Regions from separate parts of the Methylophaga sp. F-2 genome, predicted to be linked through region 3. Evidence: riboswitches for the same ligand, from Rfam matches in the RefSeq annotation. Region 3 holds a riboswitch; each other region holds the start of a gene.

Region 1 (5,514 bases), on a different contig from region 3:
AACCATGATTCTGGATACCATTCCCGGCATAGTCGAGCATGGGATTTTCAGTGACACCGCATCAGCCATTTTTATTGGTGGTGAATTTGAGGTGGAAGAACACTGGCGATAACGTTAGCCATCAGTGAATGAGAAAGGGGAGTGAAACTCCCCCAACTCAAATATTTGTGATGTTGCTTAGGATTTTTTTAGTTCATCCAAAATGGTTTCTGCTTTAGATTTACCAAACTCGCCTGAGCCTTCAACGCCGATATAAGTCACCACACCATCTTTCAGGATGCAGGCAAAGCGATAACAACGTACACCCATTCCTCCGGCAGTTAAGTCTCTATCTAAGCCCATGGCTTTGGTCAGCTCGGCACTACCATCAGCCATCATTCTGACCTTGCCTTCATTATTTACTTGTCGGCCCCAGGCGCCCATGACAAAAGCATCGTTAACAGCCATGCACCAGATTTCATCGGCGCCAGCCGCTTTGATCTCATCTGCTAATCGGATAAAGCCAGGTAAGTGTTCTTCAGAGCAGAGTGGGGTGAATGCACCCGGAACACCGAAAAGAACAATGGTTTTTCCTTCAGTCAATGATTGAACATTCTGTGGTTGAGGGTTGACAGGGCAGCCACTGCTCGCCGAAAAATCAACACACTCAGAAAGTGTCGCTGCGGGAATTTTCTGTCCAACTTCGATTGTCATAATTGCTCCTTAATCCGTTATTTTTATTTACAGGGTGTCTAGCATAAGGCAATCGCTGACAGATAAAAACACTATGAAACATGCGGTTTTATGAGTTTGGAATTGTGCTGTCGAGTCGATATCATGGTGATCACTAAATTGAATTAAAGGGATATAAACACATGGCTGAAAAACAATTACGCTGGGGAATTTTAGGTGCTGCTCGTGTTAACGAAAAACTACTGCCCGCTATTGTTGAAGCAGCTAATGCGGAGCTGGTAGCTATTGCCAGTCGTCGTCCTGGGGCGGCGGCAGAAGTGTTGCAAAAACTGGCACCACAACAAACGTCGGTAGAAACGCTGGATGATCCGGAAGCATTACTTTCTCATCCAAATATTGATGCCATCTATCTACCGATGTCGAATGAAGAACATGCCGAGTGGGCACTCAAAGCCATCAATCATGGTAAACATGTGTTGATCGAAAAACCGATGGCGCTGACAGTAGCCGATATTGACGCCATTGAAGCCGCTGCAAAAGCAAATAATGTAACAGTCATGGAAGGCTTTATGTATATCTTCCATCCTCAGCATGAGTATGTAAGACAGTTAATTAATGACGGCAAGGTCGGTGACGTGCGTACGGTAAAAACGGCGTTTGCATTCCCGATGAAACCAGCGCGAATGTATCGTATTGATCGTGATATCAATGATGGTGGCGGTGCTATGTGGGATATTGGTCCTTATGCCATTCATACGGCAAGATTGTGGTTTGATAATGAGCCTGTCGCTGCCATGGCAATGGCTAAGCTTAATGACAGTGGTGCTGATGTTAGCTTAAGCGGGGTGTTTGATTTTGATGATGGTAAGTTTGCTCACTTTGAAATGAGCTTTGAACATGCCAGACGAAGTGAATATGAAATTATTGGTACCAAGGGTGGCATTAAATGTCACACCGTTTGGCAACCTGAAACTGAAGAAGCCACGATTAGCTGGTGGAATGATGAAGAAGAACAAACCGTATTAATACCAAAGGCTAATCATTTTAACCTGGAAATAGAACACTTCTCTGGTTGCATCTTAGAAGGGAAAGCCCCCAAACTGTCATTAGCTGATGCCAGATATAATTGTGCCGCAATTTGTGCTGCCATTGCCTCCGTTCGACAGTCAAAAAAAATCTACATTGATTGAGTCTATGAAGTAAATTGCAAATCCCTCACAGCACCATTTAGTTGAATAGTAAAAATTTTCAAACATAAACGAACATTTGTACATGCACTTTTAATTAAGGCCTAATTAATGGTAGGGTAAATTAACAACAATGTTTGTTGTTATATATAACTTGTTGTCTATGTACTTTCGTACAATCAATTCAACAGTTATCTCGACTCAACACATTCGTGATGGGTTGTTATAGCCAAACTTGTCGTGAGGCAAGGACGGAAAGTTACAGATCTTTAATCTTTACAAAGATGGCTGAGCTGCATTGCTTTGTAACAATCAAGGAGTACCAGATATGAAACAAGCGATGCTATTCACAATAGCTTTATTTGCTACAACATCAATTAACGCAGCTACACTAACTATTCAGCCTACAGGCTCAACTAATGCCACTCAGACAACGTCTGTAGATACGGGAACCACGGTATTGGGTAGTGGTACAGTTACTAGTGGTGACGAACCATGGAGTTCTACCTACGACGTTACTACAACGGATGATACATCTACCGTTATTGAGTGGTCATTTAACCCAGTAGCGGCACTCACTCAAGCTACTCTCTCGTTTGATAATGGTGTTGACCCTGTCCAAATATTTGATATTTCAGGCGATTTCAGGTTCACAGGTTTACTCTATGCTGGAACAGTTGCCTCTATTGACCTACTCAACGGCAATAGAAATGTATTCAAATATGATGTCTCACTTCAGTCCGTTTCTGAAGTGCCTGTTCCTGCTGCATTTTTTCTTCTAGCACCGGCCTTATTAGGCTTTATTGGCCTTCGTAGAAAAAGCGCACTTTAGTGTGGAAGGTCTGAACCATCTGATGGAAGACATTTCGATATCTAATTTAGATGTCGAATGTCAGCAAAAAGCCGTGGTTGATACTACGGCTTTTTTATTGTGTAAGCGATTTGAATCAAGACGAATGAGTTTGTAGAACTTTCATCTGGAATTCACAGTTACTACTATGTTTTCGTTCGCTGGCTTTAGCGGTAAAAAATATCAACTAAATTGGACAGACTTAAAATTCACAACCAGTTCACAGTTTTATTGTGATAATGTTCACGCGATCAGACAAATGCTGTGAGTTACGTCCCAGATTTAACTAATAGAGCTGGTAGTCTCCTACTGTGATTTGTACTATCGACTCGTCTGAAATGGTTCAGACGAACACATCATTAAAAGTCTTAATAATGTGATTTTTTAAAGCCAAACTCGTCGTGAGGCGGGGTCGGAAAGCCACGGGTCTCTGGTTTGATTGGAGATGGCTGGGTTGCATTGCTTCATATATTAAATAGGAATTTATTATGAAAAAAGCGATGCTATTTGTTGTAGCTCTTTTGTTTTCGGTCAGTGTTAATGCCGCTACGTTGTCTATGTCTACTGCTGGTTCTTCTTTTGACCAGGATGTCGATGTATCAAACGGTAGTGTAGTTTTAGGTGGTGGCACAGTAAGTGAAGGACCTGGTACATGGTTCTCACAGTTTGATGTTAGTACAGACGCTGATACAGCTGTTAAAGTTGAGTGGTCGTTTAATCCTACTAGTTCATTAGCAGGGGCCACATTAAGATTTAACAACGGTGTTGATGGTATTCAGTTGTTTAACATTACCGGTGACTTTAGTTTTACAGCAATGATTTACCAAGGGTACACAGCATGGGTTGACATCATTGATGCAACTAGAAATGTATTTAAATATGATGTTTCTGTGTCAGCTGTACCAGTACCTGCTGCATTGTTTTTATTCGCACCAGCCCTATTAGGTTTCTTGGGTCTGCGTAGAAAAACAGCAGTAGCTGCATAAAACTTGAAGTAAAAAATCAAGTTAACAATTGTTAGTTAGATTGAAAGGGGAACTTCGGTTCCCCTTTTTTATGGCTACTAAATATTTTCTTTTTAAAACAAGCTCATTTGCTTTGTTGGTTTATGAAATAAGTCGGTTCTCAGAACCGCTGGAGACTTGTTTAATGGGTATTTCTTGACCGCAACTTCGAATCGTTTTTTGATCATTTCTGCATATAGCCCCTGACCTTCAAGCCTGTAACCAAACCTTGGATCATTTGTTTTGCCATTTCTGGAGTCTTTAATACGATTTATGACATGCTCTGCCTTGTCAGGATAATGAGTATGTAGCCAATCATTAAAGAGGGGGCTGACCTCTCTTGGTAATCTAACGAAAATATAGTCTATATTTTCAGCCCCTGCTTGTGCCGAAGCATCAATAATATTTTCTAGTTCTGTATCAGTCAGAACAGGAATGACTGGGGCAATAAGCACAGATACAGGAATTCCATTTGCCTTCAATGTCTCAACTGTTTGCAGTCGACGTTGTGGACTGCTGGCGCGAGGTTCGAGTTTCCTGGCAAGTGTTTTATCCAGTGTTGTAATGGATAGATGAACATTTACCAATTGCTTCTCAGCGAGCTGTTTGAGTAAATCAACATCACGTTCTATCAATGAAGATTTAGTCACAATATTAACTGGATGACTGAACTCAATCATCACCTGAAGTAGTTCCCGAGTAAGGTTGTAGTGGCGTTCGATGGGTTGATAGGGATCGGTGTTGGCGCCTAATGATAATGTTGAACAGCGATAGTTTTTTGCCATCAACTCATCTCGCAGTAATTTTGCGGCATTGGGTTTGATGGTTAACTTTGTTTCAAAATCGATCCCTGGTGAGAGTCCCAGATAAGCATGTGAAGGACGGGCGTAGCAGTAAATACAGCCATGCTCGCAGCCACGATATGGATTAATTGATTGCTGAAAGGGAAGGTCAGGTGATTGGTTTCTACTAATAATACTACGAGGGGATTCTACACTCACTTCTGTTAAGTTGTTGGCTGGTCCATCATGAAACCAGCCATCATCAATTTCAGTGCGTTGAAACTTATTGAAACGGCCATCGATATTATTAAGCGTTCCCCGGCCTTTTTGTATTTTTGCGTTTTCTGACATTAGTCAGACAAGTAATACTCTATCGTTGACACAACACGAACGTTTTTGATCTGTGGATTATTATTATCGCGTGCACTAATGCTGAACTGGCCTTGGCTAGCTTTACGGATCTTGCCGAGTGTACTATCTGAATCCTGCGCAAATTTTTCAGCAACTTCACGTGCTTTTCTGGTTGCTTCTTCAATCATTTGCGGTTTGACTTCATTAAGACGAGTAAACAGATATTCAGGTTGGGCAGCGTAGTTATTGCCTGTTAAAACGATACCTTGCTTACCCAGTTCAGAAAGTTGCCCCATCACTTGTCGGACGGTATCAATGGCATCCGAATAAACCGTGACGGTTTGAACCGCCGTATAACGAAATTCAGCACGCTCATTACCCCCATATTGCTGGGCAGATTTATCTGTAATGGCAGGTGCACTGATAGTGACATCAGCACGTTTGATTCCAAGTTTAGTCAGGAAGGAGATGATGGTATTGGTATTGGCATCAACATCATTGTATAAGGCTTGCAAATTATTACTTGCGAGCGTGAATTGGATAGGCCATATCACCACATCTGCAGTGAACTCTCTTTCAGCCAGGCCTTTCACTGTCACGGTTCGCTCATATTCTTTGTATTTGATGGCGGCATTTGAGAGAAACCAGCCTAAACTGCTCAAACCAAG
Region 2 (5,514 bases), on a different contig from region 3:
TCGTGAAGACTTTTTAAATCAAACGGCTTCTGTGAAATTACGTTTGTCGTTCTAAGCTAATTTTTGTCTGAAATAAGAAACGCCTCAGCAGTGATCTGTTGAGGCGTTTTGTTTGTTTTATATGCCATAAGTAATTGAATTAAGGTATATTCATTGGCTACCTTCTTTTATGGCTTTTTCTTCGAATGCTTAGTTCATATACCTGTGCCAACACATTAACATGATACCGACACAAGCTCTTGTGTATTGTGATCAGCCTTTGTTTGATGCTTATGAACAGCAGCTTGTACAAGACTGGTTACCGATTGAGATTAACCAGTTATCCGCAGGTCAGTTTTATGGGCACTACCGTGAAGTGGGTAATGAGGCGTTCAGAGTGGTGTTCGAGCAGCAAAATCAGGTAGTACATAAACGCGCCATCATCGAAAAAGACTTTTGTACCATCTCCTTCGAACGTACCACACAAAATCAGGTACGAGTATCTGAATATAATGCCTTTGAGAATTCACTATTTTTCTTGCCAGCTAATGTTGAAGTCGATATCCAGGCTGAGGGAAATGCTGAAACGGTTTATTTTCGATTTGAACAGTCGGTTTTACTTGAGTCTGCCAGAGCCATGAATCCACGGCAGTGGGAAATGCCTGTGGACAGTGTTTTAGTATTTGATGGTGTAAATCGACAACCGTTAGAGTTGTTTACTGATTACCTTTATCAATTATCAGCGATGTCTTCGGATGACGGTCAGCCAGAGCAGCAAAAACATTTAAATACTTCTGTGATGGAACATGTGCTGCTATCTTTAGATTCATCCTTACTTTTTGATGGGCAAGAAACTGATGTCGTGGCACGGCGAAGAGCGGCTAAATCAGTGAGATTAGCTATCGACTATATTCACGCTAAGCTGGACAGTCATATTTGCCCAACCATTATCGATATTTGTAAAGATGTCTGTATCAGTCAGCGTAACTTGCAATATCACTTTAAAAAAGTAATGGGCATCACCCCTAATGCCTACCTTTATCGCTTGAGATTAAATCGAGTGCGATCCCAATTACTCAGGCCTACAGATATTAATATGACGGTGACGCAAGTAGCCAGCGACTGGCACTTTTGGCATTTAGGGCGGTTTTCTAATGATTATCTACAGTTATTCGGCGAGCTACCGTCAGCGACATTACGTCGTGCATTTAATTAAGGGGCAGATTTCTTAGCGGCAGATATTTCCTGCAATAGCTCTGGCCAGTGCTCAACCCAGCAGCAATGATGAGTCATACCGGTGATTACTCTTACAGTGGGGCGTTTTGATTGAGGAAAATGTTGCTGGTATGCATTAGCCACAGCAACGGGCATGATCTTATCTTCACTCCCCACAAAATGAATTTGTGGAATGGCCTGTAATGAAGGCCACTGGTCTGCTGGATTTAATGAGCCTGTTAACGGTGAAATATGCTGTAATGTCGTCCAGTAATCAGTATCAATATTACCTGCCACAGTGACTAACTGAGAAACATCGTCTCGCTTAGCCGCTAATAACGTCGCGACAGCACCCCCACCAGAGTAACCAATAAGCCGTAAAGAAGAAGCCTGATATTGGGCTTTTAACTTATCCACGGCTTGATTCATCGCTTGTAATACCTCAGGAGAAAAGCGGGCTGAAGTCCACAGATGCTGTTCACAGCCTCCAGACCACACATATTGGCATGGGCGGGCCAGATAGACGGCATGGTTATCGAGGAGTGCGAGCTTGAGTGTTAATGGATCGATAGGGGTCGGATCTGAAGACTTTTTTCGTCGACTCAACCAGGCTAAACCATCACCTTCTATGTAAATGGTTAACTCTTTGGACGGTGAGATTTTTTCAGGGATAAAGCTTTGCAAGTTAAATGAGGCTGTAGTGATGATCTGGGATTGCCAGCCATTGAGCTGAGCTAAACGAACTGCCGTATCAGTGCGGTTTTGTGTGGTGGGTATGGATGAGCAGGCCTGTAATATCAAAAAAAGCAGGCAAATAAAGTAACGAAAAACCAAAATAGCTATCCCTTATTATTCCATCTTAGGTATGTGAAAGCACATCATATACGAGTCAGAAAATATTATCCTTAATGCCCGTCTCTCATTAATTTATACGTTTGCGAAAATCGGATAGTGCCGTTGTAGCTGTCTCTATATCATCAATCCTGGCTGGGTTGGATGCCCATATCATTATTGCCAAACTCAGCGTGAGCTGAGGACGGAAAGCTACAGACCTTAAGCTCTTAAGGTGGCTGAGTTACATAGACCGAGAGAGACTCAGAACATGCATACTCAATTTCTAAAACGTTCTTTATTCACGACCTTATTTACATCATCACTCCTATTAAGCGCTGCCGCCAGTGCTGATGGTGTTTTATCTGGAATAAACACTTCGCCTTTAACGATTGATGATGCCACGACAAGCATTGTGTCCGGAACACAGTTTCAAAATGATAGTGAGTTGTCAGTGATAGGCTGGCCTTTTTCTGTAGATCCTGTTTTAGCTAATCAGGGTACCTTTATTAATAATGGTACTTTTTATGGTAAATACAGTGATTTAAATAATTCTGGCATCTTGCTAAACACGGGAAGCCTGACCACGCATGTCAGTGATTTGAATAATGCAGCAAGTGGTCAGATTACCAATACAGGCTATATAGAGAATAAAAGTGGCAGATGGATCAATGATGGCCAAATTGATAATCAGGCTGAATTTCTGAATCAGGGCACCTTTAGCAATAACGGACAGTTGACCAATAACGATATTCTCACCAATACCGGTACTTTATCGAGTTACAGAGGCGGGACTGTTACTAATAATGGCATTTTGACCAACAGCCGGGCGGGTAAATTAAATAACTACATTGATTCTACCCTGGTGAATAATGGCACGCTGAATAATGAGGGCACATTCACTAACGCAGGTCGCTTAATTAATCAGGGTTCAATGACGAATAACTATGTCTTGACCAATGCTATTAATGACACCGTGGTGAACAATGGTGTGATGACGAATAATAAATCGATATATAACCAGAACGCCTTCGTTAACACTGGCACGTTTATTAATAATGAAAAAGCGAAATTGGTCGGTAGTGGTGCCTGGGGTGGTGATTACACTCAAACCGCAGGTCAAACCATCAATAATGGTGTCATGAGCCAAACCAGCGTCAATATTAATGGGGGTAACTTGTCAGGAACCGGCACCATTAACAGCCATGTGACGGTAAATGGTACCGGGTATGACAACTATGCCAGTCTGACCGCTGGTAACTCTATCGGTACGATGACGATTAATGGTAATTACACGCAAGGTGAATTTGGTTCGATGGTTGTGGAGTTTGATGAAACGCACTCCGATCTGCTGGATATTTCGGGTGTCGCTTCACTAGCTGGTTTATTAAGCTTTGAGTTTATTGGTGATGATGTGCAAGAAGGTACATTTAACTTCCTGACCTTTGCCAGCATTGTCGGTAGTTTTGACAGCATTATTTTACCGGCGATAAGTGGTTTTAATTTTGAAGTGGTATTTGGCGATACCTTTGCGAATCTTGTTGTAAGTCAGGCTGTGAACGCTGTGCCTATTCCTGCCGCATTTTTCTTGTTGGCACCGGTCTTATTCGGCTTTTTGGGTTTGCGTCGTAATGCGAGTTTAGTTGCATAAACATCACATATAAAGTTAAGCAAAACCGATAAAATTCAGGGCCAGTTTAAACATCTTTTTTCGTGTTTAAACTGGCCCTGAATACTGCTTATGCTGCTGTCAGTGTTTAACCATAACTGAACTAGGCCGCTTTAGAACCTGTAAGACGTGAACGACCCGCCCACATGCCAATCAGACCAAAAGCAAACAATGGCAGTGCTGCAGGTAATGGTACGGCACTAGGGTTAGAGAACTGGCTGGCAAGATACTCAGTAGAGAACATGCCATCACCAAAACCCCATGATGAGAAGTTTTTGAACTTGCCTGATAACAGCTCGCCACTATCGACGCCTAATGACAGGTAGACAAGTGCATCTGATATTTCAAATGACAAAATATCTGATAGATCAAAGTCCTTGAAGATAATGCTGTTATTACCCAAGCTGCCATCGAAGATACCTGAACTCAGCTCACCTGTGGCAGTGAGTCCGTCAACGATCACCATATCGTCACCGCTACCGAACATCACATCACCGATAATTTCACTGTTACCTGTCAGTGTCAGGCTGCTGTTACCTTGATTGGGCGCAAAATGGATAGCTGTGCCTGAACGACCGACTAAAGTACCACTGTTGGTGACGGTAACTTCAGAAGTACTGGCATCATCCGAACCAATGGCATGAACGCCTTCGATGTAACCCTCGTTGATGATGGTCAGTGGACCGGCTGTGCGAACATCACCTACATTCGGTTCGAAAAGTGGATCAATATCAATACCATTACCCCCATTTAAAGGGTCACTTTCTGTACCGGTTGAAACAATCACACCAGTAGCATGGTTGTGTACTTTGCCTTCGTCGATGTCGATACCGTCATCGGTGCCCAAAATCACACCATAGTTATCTGCGGTGCCACTGGCAAATTGCACACCATCTTCATCATCCGTGGCGCCAGTATTTGTCCAGGTTTTTGTTGCTGCGTTCCATGACAAACCATTCAGGGCGATGGTGCCGTGATTTTCAAGGGTGAAGTCTTCGCGTGCTTCAACCACTTCTTCATTACCACGTAATGTCCCGTAGTTAATGACTGTTGTGCCTGCACCACGACTCTGAATAGCACGACCTTTTTCACTCTCGATCTGACCATAGTTAGTAATGTGTGCATTTTTCAGTTCGGTGTCATCATCTAATCTTACGGCTTGATTTTCAGCGAAGATTTGTCCTGTTTCACGATTAATTAAGGTGAAATTGCTTGCTTTGTCCTGCAGACGAATACCGCGATCACCACCAATAATCATGCCTGAGTTATCAATGGTCAGGTTGGCGCCTTTAGCGCGAATAGCATCATCATCGCCGCTTTCGATAAGGCCATAGTTATAGACAGTCTGGTTTGACCCTTTCAATTGCACAGGTCGATCTTTTTCATCGACGATTTCTGCACCATTTTCAACGGTCACTGATAAATTATCACGCTTGTCATCAATATTATTGCTGTCAGCTGAAGTACAAGTCAGGGTAGGGGAGCCAGTTGTACCACCGGCAACACAATCTTCTGCTAGCACGGGTGCGTTGTATAAAGCGGTTAATATCGAAGCAATCAGTAGTTTGTGTGTATGTTTCACGTTAACTCCAAGTCAGGTAATAGAGATGACGCTCAAGATAATGATGGATTATGACAATGTGATGAATTTTCAAAATAATGTGAGGTATGCCACAAACAAACATCATAGAAAATGCTATGCAAGCTCGAATGGGCGCGATGACCTGAGGCTTGGCTGTTCAGCTGTTTTCTATAAAGCAGATAAGCCCTGATTTTTAATGGTGTTAGCTTCAGCCGTTGCTCTGACATTCAAAGCAGTT
Region 3 (5,514 bases):
TATCCAATGAATATTGCTCATTGATTCTTTTCGAGTGTAACCATTCCAAATCGATAACCCGTAAGTCCAACGGATCTAACAATCTTGATTGAATATTATCGGCCTGAATTGTCACATTATTTCGCCATGCTGGAGCAATACCCAACTCGGTATATTTCATGTTTATTGCTATAGCAGCGAGTCTTAGAGTGATTGGCTTTCTCCGACCGGACTCTTTAAGTTCAGAAAGCATCATCAGAACTCTCTGTAATGGAGCTGGCTTCTGACATGCATCTGCCATAGATAAAAATTTATGGGGTGTAGGAATGATAGCCTCTTCCCCCATGTGCTGAGCGGTGGACTGAGAATAAAGGTTATACGGTGAAGTGTCTTTCGATGTCCCTTTTGAACGCTTTTCTGTTAGCAAGTGCGGAAGTCGAAAACTCGCTTGAACGACTAGAGGGTCGGTATTTTCGTGTGTCTGTGTTTGCATGTGAGCTCCATTAATCGTTTATTTGGAGCTTACTTATATATACATTATTTTTTGGCAATGTTTAGGCAGATTTTCAGAATCAGTCAAAAATGAATCCAACCAATTGTATTTGTTTATGTTTATTGATGCTTGGTGGTTGTATGGATTTTGAGTCTAAACGTAATGATTGCGCAAAATTTCTAACTCATATTTCATCTCGATCTATCGATTCCAACTAGATGGAGTCTAAAATAAGTATAGTCCTAGAAATAATGTAGATAGCTGAAGACCATACCTTCAATAAAAACCGCCTCCCAAAAAAACAGCCTTATAGAGGAGAGTATTTCAACAGTACTTCGGTCAATATGACATTCCGACAGTTCATGAAAGTGTTAGCAGGCCTAACTTTGAGATAGTTCGCATATCCCCACTTGAACTGACTTTTTACCTACATCAAGGAAAACCTTCGTTTTGACATCAACGTGAGATCAACGTGGAATCAATAGAAAATGCAGTTTTTTTGATGTACGTATACACCCCTGCACCAAATAACCCCAAGCCAACCGGAGTGGACATCTCAAGTATGAATTTAGTCATCGATTGTTTGCTTATTGCTAGCCATGTTCATGATAATAGGGTTATCTGAACTGTTGAAAAAAATCAGTTAGGGACAAAACGATATGATCGTCAGTCAGTTTATGGCGAACGGTGAAATGAGAAACCCGCTCATACCCACTATGTTGGAACAAATGCACTTGGAGGCGAGAAAGTAAATGGGGGCTCTTGGTTATGAACAGGCATTTCGCCGTTACAAAGCAAAACTGAAAAATGTAAATTGGTCTGTCTGTGCCGAAACACCTGAAGGTGAGCTCGTCATAAGCTGCTGGCAGCATCGTCTGAAGATGCCCGAACGAAATGGAAAGTGGGTATACACAGATTACTTATCGAGATGGTCAGGAAACGGTAATAGTGAATTGGCGGAAAAGCTCGTCAAAGCCTTTCGAGATACTCAACCTATCAAATTGATTATTGCTGTTCCGAAAAACGGTGACGAAATAAAGAAGGTTGAAAGCGGTATCGATGGCAGCAAGATCAAAAAAGATTTCTTTGTTCGACCAGAAGTGATGGGACAGATTATAGAGTTTGATGGTGAGAACTTTGTCATTGAGTTCCAAAAATCAGTTTGAATAAGCCGGAAGTTAACCGGCGCTAATGTCACAAACTCAATAAAATCATGGGATTGCCTTGCGGTAGAAGGCAACATCGATATTGCTCTGGAGGATTTAGGAGGGGGACGCTCTATCCTGCTGAGCTACGGGGACATTGGGCAGGCATTATAACAGCGATAAGCCTGAAGCCTAAAACTCAATATTGTTTCTGAGTCATCATCACTAAAACGCGATACGCCACTGGTCAAATTAGTCTGGATTATGTGTTTTAGCTCAACGTGATTTTAAACAGACAAAAAAGCCGTCACTCTATGACGGCTTTAAACGTTTGAAATACTGAAATTAATTAGACAGCTAGTTTTGCTTTACGGCGTAAGCCCATAAAACCCAGTAGTGCAGGTGCAAACAGCAAGACAGCTGGTGGTAAAGGAACCGCAGAAACTTCGAAAGAAGTAAAGCGAACTTCACCCAGGATGTTAGTATTTATCGATTGTCCTCTGTCATCCCAAGTTATGTAAGCTAAATCGTCTGCTCCAACCCAGCTTATGCCATTAGCCAACCAAGTTTGTGTGCTAATGACAATATCGCCAGTATCAAACAGGTCAGATAATGTGTATGAGTTATAAGCAGAGCTCCAGTTAAATACGGAAAACTCTCCGAAAGACAATACGCCGTCGTTATTCAGATCTTCTCCCACAAAATTCCCAGAAAACGTAAATTCACCACCGTCATAAGTCGGCCATCCTGCATCAAAATTAGCTTTAACAACAGTCGCAGCAGAAGCTGTCAGAGATAACGTCAATAAACCCAGGCTTAATAGCATCCACACTATTTTTTTCATAAAAATCTCCATTTCATGCAGCCCAGCCCTGATGCCACTAATGCACAGCTGTAGGTTTTCCGTCCCTGACTCACATCAGGTTTGGCGATAATATGTTGAACAAAATTAATAAATTAAAGTTAACTTGCTATGGCGAGTAACAGATGAACACTTATATTCTGTTGTTAACAGGTTACTTAAATTGAATTAGAAAAAAAATCATCCTTAAGTATGATTTTTTTAAAAATTGACTTTAAATTCATAGTAAAAATTGAGTCAAAAAAATGTTCAAAGAGAATATTAACTCACGTCAACATATCTCTAATTAAGTTCAGATTAAGTAAGACTATGTGGAGTTAGGCAAGATATGTTCGATAACCAGCTTGTCATGGCCGGACAATCAGGGACAAAAAAGCCAGTATATATTGATTGATTATGCAGCTTGTTTGGCTTTACGGCGAAGTCCCATAAAACCAAGCAAAGCCGGAGCAAACATAAATGCAGCCGCTGGAATAGGCACTTCCGACACAGGCGCGATGCCTGCGGCACCTACGGTGAAGCCATGCCAGCCTTCACTTGTATGAGTAAAACTGAACGAGTCAAATAACCCTTCAAGAATAATCACTCCATGTAGCTCGGCAAAATTAGAGGTAGTAAATCCAGTACCGTCAGAATACAGGGTGGGTGATCCCGAACCGTACTTCCCTAAACCAGTACTATCAAATTTAATTTTTGTATCACCAAAATCAACATTATTTGCGTTCCAGCTGACAAGGGCAATGTAAGGATTCAGCACTGTTTCTGAAAATTTTATTTCTACTGTACCATCGGTACTCAAACCGATAATTTCACGTGATGATGGAAGATTGCTAACCGTCCCCTTGGTGTAGGCATTACCCCACCAATTATCTGTCGCTCCCGATTCTATGAAATAAGCATCAGAACTTGAGCTAAAACCAACACTGACATTGTCACTACCAAACGCCATGGTTCCAGATGCAGTTTTTTGACTTGTTTTTGTCCAGTCTGTCCAGCCAATATTTGCAGCATGAGCCGATATCGTTAACATCGATGCTGACAGAGCAAGGGTTGTTGCAAAAAATTTTTTATACATGTCCCATATCCCAATAATTTTGCAACCCAGCCCTGTCAAGACTTCAATATACAGCTGTAGGCTTTCCGTCCCTGACTCACATCAGGTTTGGCGTTAATGTGTTGAACACGATGAAATAATAATATAACTATTTAATTTCGCAACAGGTAACCACCAACAATCAGTTGCGCACTATTAACTCGCCTTAATTAATTAAAAATTACATTGTACTTTGGTACTAATTTATTAAAAAAAGACATTCCATTTTTCCTCAACACAATGCTTATAGAGGAAAATTCGATACGTTTTCAGCATAAGTGAAAAATAACTTAATCCTCACTCGGAAGAACACAATTTACCCATATCCACCCACCGTGTTTGAAATGCAAAAGTCAGTACCCCCCATTAAGATCATTAACTTACCAGTAACGTGATAGACATCATGCTTTCGTATAAAAGCAGTTAACTTTTACTTTTCACTGCCGATATAAGATGCATACAATTAAATTGCACACTATTTGCAAAGAGGCGAAAAAAAGACATGTTTGGTAAAACAAAGCAGTTAATCACCGAGAATGCGGTATTAAAAAACGAACTCACTCCCTTGCTGGAGATTTTCACCGCAATGCAGTCATCACTCGCCATTATTGAGTTCACACCTGAAGGTATCATCACTGCAGTAAACGACAATTTTTCTCGGGTAACAGGTTATTCCTCTTCTGAACTGATAGGACAGCATCATCAACTGTTATGCGATAAATCCGAAGTTGAATCTTCCCGATATAAAGATTTTTGGAAGCATCTAAAGAACGGTGAGTATTTTTCAGGGGAAGTATTACGCAAGCATAAAAACGGCCATGATATATGGCTGGAAGCCAATTATTTCCCAATAAAAAATGGTGAAGGCCGTGTCGTTAAAATTTTTAAGATTGCTAACGATGTGACCGAACGTGTAGAACATTCTCGTAGTAATGATAGTTTGCTATCTGCAATCGATCGTTCAATGGCTATCATAGAGTTTGATATGGGAGGTCGTGTCACCAATGCCAATCAAAATTTTCTGAGCCTTATGGGATATAAGCTTGATGAAGTGAAAGGACAGCACCATAGAATTTTTTGTGACTCAGACTATGTAAAAAGTCCTGAATATGCCAAGTTCTGGGAACAATTGAATGAGGGACGTTTTATTGCAGACAATTTTAAACGGATAAATAAATATCAATCTGCTGTTTGGTTGGAAGCCACCTATAACCCTATATTCGATAGTAATGGCAAGCCCTATCGAGTCATTAAATTTGCCACTGACATTACTGAAAAAGTTCGCCGTTCCGAGGAAGAAAAAGCGGCCGCTAACACAGCCTATACAATATCACTGGAGACAGAAAAGTTATCCTCGACAGGTGAAGATATTATTTTTAAAACCATTGATAAACTTGAAGAATTGAAACAACAATTCAGTCATTCATCAACCGAGTTGGAACAGCTAGGTGTAGAAACCGCACAAATATCATTTATCGTTAAAACGATCAGCGATATCACTGAACAAACAAACTTACTCGCCTTAAATGCCGCAATAGAAGCTGCAAGAGCGGGTGATAGTGGGCGTGGTTTTGCTGTTGTGGCTGATGAAGTTCGCTCACTGGCGACACGGACCTCACAATCAACGGCCGAAATAGCGAGCATGATTAATAAAATCCAGTCTAAAAGTGATTCCGTCATAAAAAGTATGTCCGGAAGCATGTCGGGTGTCGAATCAGGCGTTGAGTTTGCTAATACCGCAGGGAATACCATCAGCCAAATCAGAAGCGGTGCAAAAAAAGTCGTGGAAGTGGTAGAAAATTTATCGAATCTTCACTAACACTATTAGTGATAAACCATCGAGCCGCACACAGGTGTGTGGCTCGATAATATTTATTGTGCCCTTGTCACAGGGTTTACCATGGAATAATGGTTAAACCAACAATAACAAATACTAGGGAAG

The links. A riboswitch is a leader RNA that binds a small molecule or an ion and turns the genes downstream of it on or off. The one in region 3 is predicted to bind cyclic di-GMP.
Region 1: linked by a shared signal. The riboswitch ahead of AC13DA_RS07150 (hypothetical protein) and the one ahead of AC13DA_RS00980 (hypothetical protein) in region 3 are both predicted to bind cyclic di-GMP.
Region 2: linked by a shared signal. The riboswitch ahead of AC13DA_RS07535 (autotransporter outer membrane beta-barrel domain-containing protein) and the one ahead of AC13DA_RS00980 (hypothetical protein) in region 3 are both predicted to bind cyclic di-GMP.

What each region holds. Positions count from the first base shown of each region.
Region 1 covers NZ_JBSXOF010000018.1:12,623-18,136, reverse strand. The annotation lists gene rpiA (ribose-5-phosphate isomerase RpiA) at 1-112, shown strand, start outside; gene AC13DA_RS07160 (peroxiredoxin) at 178-693, opposite strand; gene AC13DA_RS07155 (Gfo/Idh/MocA family protein) at 855-1,862, shown strand; cyclic di-GMP riboswitch class I at 2,078-2,160, shown strand; gene AC13DA_RS07150 (hypothetical protein) at 2,188-2,691, shown strand; cyclic di-GMP riboswitch class I at 3,089-3,171, shown strand; gene AC13DA_RS07145 (hypothetical protein) at 3,198-3,695, shown strand; gene AC13DA_RS07140 (PA0069 family radical SAM protein) at 3,788-4,846, opposite strand; gene AC13DA_RS07135 (SIMPL domain-containing protein) at 4,846-5,514, opposite strand, start outside.
Region 2 covers NZ_JBSXOF010000018.1:102,650-108,163, reverse strand. The annotation lists gene AC13DA_RS07550 (autotransporter domain-containing protein) at 1-55, shown strand, start outside; gene AC13DA_RS07545 (helix-turn-helix domain-containing protein) at 221-1,195, shown strand; gene AC13DA_RS07540 (alpha/beta hydrolase) at 1,192-2,028, opposite strand; cyclic di-GMP riboswitch class I at 2,198-2,277, shown strand; gene AC13DA_RS07535 (autotransporter outer membrane beta-barrel domain-containing protein) at 2,297-3,676, shown strand; gene AC13DA_RS07530 (hypothetical protein) at 3,798-5,276, opposite strand.
Region 3 covers NZ_JBSXOF010000010.1:28,716-34,229, reverse strand. The annotation lists gene AC13DA_RS00990 (hypothetical protein) at 1-472, opposite strand, end outside; gene AC13DA_RS00985 (hypothetical protein) at 1,225-1,638, shown strand; gene AC13DA_RS00980 (hypothetical protein) at 1,967-2,461, opposite strand; cyclic di-GMP riboswitch class I at 2,475-2,557, opposite strand; gene AC13DA_RS00975 (hypothetical protein) at 2,874-3,554, opposite strand; cyclic di-GMP riboswitch class I at 3,572-3,656, opposite strand; gene AC13DA_RS00970 (methyl-accepting chemotaxis protein) at 4,075-5,391, shown strand; gene AC13DA_RS00965 (TMEM165/GDT1 family protein) at 5,468-5,514, opposite strand, start outside.